DNA from 2 places in the Micromonospora eburnea genome. Region 2 is predicted to be linked to the other one. Evidence: riboswitches for the same ligand, from Rfam matches in the RefSeq annotation. Region 2 holds a riboswitch; the other holds the start of a gene.
What was found. A riboswitch is a leader RNA that binds a small molecule or an ion and turns the genes downstream of it on or off. The one in region 2 is predicted to bind cyclic di-AMP.
Positions count from the first base shown of each region.

Region 1: it holds a riboswitch for cyclic di-AMP, as region 2 does, so the genes downstream of both, GA0070604_RS02335 (coiled-coil domain-containing protein) here and GA0070604_RS08635 (C39 family peptidase) in region 2, are expected to answer to the same signal.

Region 1 covers NZ_FMHY01000002.1:442,408-445,967, forward strand. Annotated here, with positions in the region: gene GA0070604_RS02330 (carbonic anhydrase) at 1-587, shown strand, start outside; gene GA0070604_RS02335 (coiled-coil domain-containing protein) at 610-1,629, opposite strand; cyclic di-AMP (ydaO/yuaA leader) riboswitch at 1,634-1,764, opposite strand; gene GA0070604_RS02340 (YibE/F family protein) at 1,904-3,235, opposite strand; gene GA0070604_RS02345 (DUF6153 family protein) at 3,421-3,560, shown strand, end outside.
Region 2 covers NZ_FMHY01000002.1:1,813,810-1,817,369, forward strand. Annotated here, with positions in the region: gene GA0070604_RS08625 (hypothetical protein) at 92-634, shown strand; gene GA0070604_RS08630 (hypothetical protein) at 788-1,561, shown strand; cyclic di-AMP (ydaO/yuaA leader) riboswitch at 1,851-1,995, shown strand; gene GA0070604_RS08635 (C39 family peptidase) at 2,203-3,066, shown strand; gene GA0070604_RS08640 (alpha/beta fold hydrolase) at 3,174-3,560, shown strand, end outside.

The DNA.
Region 1 (3,560 bases), 1.4 Mb from region 2:
GCAACCGTCGCTTCGTCACGGGCGTACCCCGGCATCCGAACCAGGACGCCGGCCACCGGGCCGCGGTCGCCGACGGCCAGCACCCCTTCGCGGTGATTGTCGGCTGCTCCGACTCCCGGCTCGCTGCCGAGATCATCTTCGACCGTGGCCTCGGAGACGTCTTCGTGGTGCGGACCGCCGGCCACACCGTCGGCCCCGAGGTGCTCGGCAGCGTCGAGTACGCGGTCACCGTGCTCGGCGTACCGCTGGTCGTGGTGCTCGGGCACGACTCCTGCGGGGCGGTGCAGGCCGCCCGCGAAGCGGTCGCCACCGGCACCTCCCCGGCCGGGCACCTGGGGGCGGTGGTCGAGGCCGTCGTGCCCAGCCTGCGCCGGGCCGCCCGGCAGGGCATCGAGGACGTGGACGGGATCGTCGACATCCACATCGCGCAGACCGTGGAGGCGCTGCTGGCCCGGTCCGCCGTGCTCGCCGACCTGGTGGCCGTCGGCCGGTGCGGGGTGGTCGGCATGTCGTACCGGCTCAGCGCGGGCGAGGTGCGGACGGTGGCCGAGGTGCCGGCGGGCACGCCGACCACGACGGTGGTCTGACGCGCCCCTCGGCGTACGACGGCTAGAGCAGCGACATGTGGACGTGGTCGGTGTGGTTGGAGGGGCCGCTGTAGGACTTCCAACCGGTCGCCGGGAACCAGATCTGCCGGTTCCAGATCACGTAGTAGATGCCCAGCCGATCGGCGTTGCGGATGAGGAAGGCGGCGAGGTTGTTGCCGTACATCCGGGTGTCGTTGTTGTGCCAGGGCGCGAAGCCGCTGTTCTGCAACGACCAGTCGCAGGCCCGACCCTTCGGATGCTCCCACGGCCCACCAGGCCGGTAGCAGCCGGCGAAGCGGTTGAAGCCGGCCCGCCGGACCTCCTTGTAGGCGTGCAGGGTGCGCGGGGTGATACAGCCCGAGGTGGTGGGGTCGTCCGCGCTGCACGACTCGGGCTTCCAGCCGCCGTCGGCGGTGCGACCGGGACCGATCCGGGCCACCGGCGAGGTGGCCGAGACCAGACCGCCGGTGAAGCCCTTCCCGCCGACCAGCGCCAACGCCTTCTCCGCCGCGACCTTCTCCCGCGCCATCGCGTTCTTCTGCTTCTCCTGCTCGCGCACCTCGGCGTCGAGCGCGAGCTTGGCCTGCTCCGCACGGGTCTTCGCCGCGTTGATCGCCGCCAGCCGCTGCCCGTTGACCAGGTTCAGCTCGTCCAGGGCGGCGGCCCGCTGGACGAACGAGTCGGGCGAGTTGCTCTCCAGCAGCACGGCCACCGCACCGATCCGGCCGGTGCGGTACGACTGCGCGGCGACCTGGCCGACCTGTGGGCGCAGCGCGTCGAGTTCGGCCTGCGCGGCGCGTACCTCGATGGCCAGTTGGAGTTGGCGCTTCTTCGACTTCTCCAGCTTCGCCTTGGCCTGGAGGTAGGCGCGGTTCGTGGCGTCGATGACGTCCGTGATGAGCGGAGGATCGTTGTCCTCCTCGTGCCCCGAGGGGGTGGGGTTGGTCGGCGCGGCCAGCGCCGGGGCCGGCCCGGCGACGATGGCGAACGCGGCGAGTACGGCCACCACGGGTGTCAACCAGTGGCGCAGGGGTGCCGTCACAGTGTTCCCTTCCGTCGACCGCCGACCGGGTTAGCTGCCGGGTTCGGGGCGGAAGTGGCCCCTACCGCTGACGCGGATTCACCCCTCGTACCTGGTTCCCCGGCTCGCCGTCGGGCGATTGGGCGGCGGCACCGCAGGCGCCGCTGCGCGCCTTCGGCGGTGACCGGCAGCGACGTTACCTGAGAGTCCCCGCGGCGATCTACGTCCGGAAGCCGACCAATAGTGCGATTTCGTCGTCGCCCTGCGTGACCGGCGTCGCGTTTGGAACCCGTGATCACGCTGTGGAGTCTCGCCATGCGTCCTCCGTGTTCCCCTGCGGCCCGCGCCGCCCCGCGACCGCCCCGCCGAGCGCCGCCAGGGCGTCGTCCCGCTCCGCCGGTGGCCGGGAGGCGGGCCGCTCCGGCGGTTCGGTCTCCGACCCGGCGCGCCGGCCGGCGGCGGTGACCACCGCGGCCAGCCCGGTGGTCAGCGGTACGGCGGCGATCAGGCCGAGCGTGGCCACGATGCTACGGACGATCTCCTGGGCCAGGAACTCGCTGGTCAGGATCTGACTCAGCGGGCGTGAGTCGGCGACGAGCAGGAGCAGCAGCGGCAGCGAAGCGCCCGCGTACGCCAGCACGATCGTGTTGACCGTGGAGGCGATGTGCGCGCGGCCCACCCGGGTGGCCGCCCGGTAGAGCTGGATCCGGGACAGCCCCGGGTTCGCGTACGCCAGCTCGGTGACCGTGGCGGCCTGGGTGACGGTGACGTCGTCCAGCACACCGAGCGAGCCGATGATGATGCCGGCCAGAAGCAACCCGTGCAGGTCGACGTCGCTCTGGAACATCGACAGGGTGGTGGCGTCCTCGCTGCCGAAGCCGGTCAGGTGGGTGGCCGCGGTGGCCAGGGCGCCGAGGACGCCGGTCAGCACCAGGCTGCCCAGGGTGCCGAGCACCGCCACCGAGGTCTGCGCGGAGATCCCGTGGGTCAGGTAGAGCACCACGAACATGATCAGCGCGGACCCGACGATCGCCACCAGCAGGGGCGGCTGGCCGCCGGCGATCCCGGGCAGCACGAAACCGAGCAGGACGGCGAAGCTCGCCACCAGGCCGCCCAGCGCGGCCAACCCGCGCCAGCGGCCGAACGCGACGATGGCGACGGCGAAGAGCACGGCGAGCCAGGCCAGTGGCGCGCCGCGCTGGTGTTCGGCGATCTGGTAGCTCTTCGTCGCCGGGTCGGCCGGGTCCGCCAACTCGACCAGCACGACCGCGTCGCCCACCTCGACCCGGGGCGCGCCGGGGCCGGCCGGGACGGGTGCCTCGACCTGCCGTCCGGCGTCCGGGCCCTGCTCGGCGGCGACGGTGACCGTACCGCAGGGGCCGGTGGAGCCCCCCGGGTCGCCCTCCGGCGTCTCCGGTGCCGGTGGGCAGGGTTCGGTCACCACCCGGGTCACCGTGCCGTGGTAGCGCGGCACGTCCGCGCTGCCCGCCGGCTCCCGGGTGTCCCGTGGCCAGAGCACGAGCGCGGCGACCACGGTGACCAGGAACAGCGGCACCACCGTCGCGACGAGGATCCGTCGTACGCCGGGCGGGGCGGACGGAGCGGGACGGGTGTGGTCGGCGCCCATGGCGAAACTCCCAACGATTCACAGCCGGAGACGTGTCGCCGGGCTGGTCGGTTCACCGGGCCGGCGGAGGCGCACGGGGGCGGCGGCGCCAGTCATCGCGGGGAATGGTAGCCAGGCCGGCCCGGAGCGACCCGATCGACGGGTTCCCCGCGGCCGGCCCGGCCGCACCGGTTAGCGTGGTCGACGTGCGTACGAAGGCGGCGCCGATGACCGGGCGGATGGCCCGGCTCCTGCTGCTGCTCTGCACGCTGGTCGGGTTGGCCGCCATGCACACCCTCGGCCACGGCGCACATGGTCCCGCCGGTCGGTCCGGCGGGCACGACAG
Region 2 (3,560 bases):
TGGTCGTCCATCCTGGTCAGTGGCCGGATCCGGGGCGCGCGACACGCCCGGCGGCGGTGCGGTGCGGCGGTATCGGCGGTAGGTTGGAGCCGTGCTTCCGATCGCGCTCACCTGTCCCGTGTGGTGGGTGGCGCGCTGGACGGCCCGCATGCTGGCCAGCCTGGCCGTGTTGGTCGCCTGCTCGCTCGGCGCCACCGCGTTGCCCCTCGGCCCGGCCGCGGCCGCGCAGGCCGCTCCCCGGTTCGCCGTGGACCCCGCCGGGGCCCTGACCCTCCGGACCGGTGCCGCCGTCTCGGCACCGGTCTCCGTGACCCGGCTCGCGCCGCGAGCCGGTGCCGCCGGCTGGTCCGGCGCCGACCAGGCCCGCGTCGCTGATCGGGCCGGCGCTGACCGGATCCGCGTCGCTGATCGGGCCGGCGTTGATCACGACGGCGCCGTCGACCGGGTCGGCGGCGGCGTCGACCGGGCCCGCGCCACTGATCGGGCCGGTAGCGCCGAGCGGCAGGTCGCCCCGGTCGGTGTGCCCGATCCGGTGGTGCCGCGTCGGGCCGTGGCCGTGCCGGTCGACCGGCAGAGTGTCCTGGTCGGGCTGGTCCCGGCGACCGTCGGCTCCCGGGCCCCGCCCGCCCGCTGACGATCCGCGGGCCGCGGCCCGCCCTCGCCGTACCGACCGAACCTCACCCCGCACCCGCCCGACGGCGGCCCGGCGGCGCCCGTTTCCGGTCGCGCCCCGCCCGCGGGCCCGTGCGGACCTCTCCGTCACGTCGTTCCTGTGAGGTGCCCGACCATGCGGCAGACCCTTCTCTACCACTTCCTCAGCAATGTTCCCGTGGCCGCCGCCATCTGGTCGGTCCTGCTCGTGTTCGCGCTGGGCCTGCTGGCCGTGCTGGTCGCCCGGCCGGAGCGGGACGTTGCGGCGGAGGCCGCCCCCGATCCGGCCGCCGAGGAGGCGGTCCGCCGTGCCGACCTGCGCCGGTACGCCGACGAGGTGGCGGTGGCCGCCGCCGGGGCCGCGCAGACCGCTCGCCGGCGCCGCGAGCAGTGGCAGACCGCCCAGGCGGCGGCCGACCGGGCCTGGCGGGCGTACGACGAGGCCGAGGCGGCCGCCCGGCGTCTCGCCGGTGCCGCCGTGCTGCCCGAGCCGCGGACCCTTCGCACGCCGGCCGAGTACGCGGCCCGGGAGCGGTGGCTGCACCACGCCGCGATGGCGGCGCACTGGCGGGGCGACCTGTCGGCCCGCCAACTCGCCGACGTCCTGGCCCACCGCAACGGGTGGGATCCGCGCCGGCACCCGGCCGAGCAGGAGATCGTCCTGGCCCGCGTCGTACGCGACGGCCGGCGGGCCGGCTGGCGGGCTGCCGCCGAGAGGGAGCGGCGGGCCTGGCGCGATGCCGAGCTGGCCGCCGAGGCGGCCCGCGCCCTGGCCGCGGAGGCGTGCGCCGCCGCCGAGGCGCTGCGCCCCGGGCCGGCCCTGGTACGCCGTACCGAGCCGGTGACGGCGGCCCGTGCGGCGGTGCCGGCCGGGCGGCCCGCGCGCTTCCGCCCGGCGCGGGTCGGCTGAATCGTTACCAAAACTCGGTGACCCCGGTCACTGTCTGCCCGGAAACGGTCATCTGGATCAGTGTGGGCGATCGGCTCCCGTAATTCCGGGTTGATCATCCATTCGGTGTCCGATTCTTGCCCGACAGTTCCGGTATAACGGCTCGTCCCATTGAGTTACGTCAGTCGCGAACTGTTCCGGTCGGCGCCGGTAATTCCGATGTTTAAGCAGCTCGGGGCGGTTGGCACGAGGCGGACCCACCGGTAGTGTCGGCGCGTCCGGTGCGGTTTCCGATCGCAGGTGGCGACGCCGCGCCGACCCGCTTAATCGTGATCTTTCACGAACCGGGGACCCAGTGCAACACCGGGGTGAATCCGCGAGCCACGGCCCGCGGTAGGGCGTTACTTCCCGCCCGAATCCGTCAGCTAACCCGGTAGGCGGCCACGGAAGGAGTGCCATCCGCGTGCCCACCTCCCCCCGATCCTCCCCCCGCCTCCACGGCGCCGCGGTGCCCTCGCTCGCCTGACCGGCGACCGAGCTTCCGGCAACCCGCCCCCCGCAGCCCGGCTCACCGGGCGCTTCCCTTTCCCGCGGCCACCCCGCCCGGCGAAGCGCGTGACCCCGTCCGCGCGTCGGGCCGGCGTGCGCTGCTTAGGCCCTCCGTGGAGGAATACGTGAAGCACCACCTGAAGCGTCAGCTGCGGCGCCTCGCGACCGAGCGCCCCTATCAGATCGTCGCCGGCTCCGCGGCGGCTCTCGTGCTCGCCGGCGGTGCCAGCGCCGCGCTGGCCAGCACCGACGAGGCGCCCGCCGGCCAGGAACACACCGCCGCCGTCGCCGAGCTGGCCCCCCGGCTCGGCGAGGTCGCCAGCCGCGGCGAGGCGCGCGTGGCCGCCCCGTCGCCGTCCGACTCGCCGAGCGCGTCACCGTCCGAGTCGCCGAGCGCGTCGGCGTCGCCGAGCAAGACCAAGGCGGACCCGGACGTGACCCGTACGGCGAAGCCGAAGCCCAAGCCGCCGGCGACCAAGATCCTCGACTACAACTACCAGGCGCAGACCGCCTTCTGGAACTGTGGTCCGGCCGCCGTGCGCAACGCGTTGAGCGCCAGCGGCATCGAGACCACCCAGGACGCGATGGCCGCCCCGCTGAGGGCCGGCGTGAACGGCACCAACTCGGCCGAGGACACCACCCGCGGGCTGAACCAGATGGTCAAGGGCAACCCGTACCGGACCCACATGATCCCCGGCCAGGCCGCGACCCCGGCCCAGATGGACCAGCTCCAGGCGGACCTGGTCAAGGCGATCAACGACGGTCGTGGCGTGGTGGTCAACATCGCGGGCTCCGCCACCGACACCAACGGCGGCTGGCACTCGTTCCCGGGCGGCCACTACATCGCCGTGGTCGGCTACAAGAACGACGGCCGGACGGCGCTGATCGCCGACTCGGCGAACCCGGCGCTCCCGTCGTACTGGATCACCACCATCGACCTGGCGAACTGGGCCGCCACCCGCGGCTACTCGGCCTGATCGCATCCCTCCCCCCCCCATCGGGCACCGGCTCCTGCGAGCCGGTGCCCGACCTTGTCTGCGCGGTGTCTTTCGCGGTTGGCCGGTCCGATGCGACACTGCGCCGTATGGCCGACGAGACGGGTAGGCGCCAGCTACTGCTGCTGCACGGCCTGGGCGCCACCGGCGAGGTGTGGCTGCCCTGGGCGCCGCTGCTGGAGCACCGGTGGGCGGGGCGCTGGCTGGCCCCCGACCTGGCCGGTCACGGCTGGTCGCCGCCGCTGTCGGCGTACTCCTTCGAGGCCCTCGGGGAGCGGGTGGTGGCGGGGCTCGGCCCGGTCGCCGACCGGCTCGGCCCCCACGACCGGCTGGTCGTGCTCGGGCACTCGCTCGGCGGGGTGGTGGCGTTGGCGCTCGCCGCGCGGACGCGTCGGCTGCCGGTCGACGCGGTGATCGGGCTCGGCATCAAGGTCGCCTGGTCCCCGGGCGAGCTGGACAAGGCCCGCGAGCTGGCC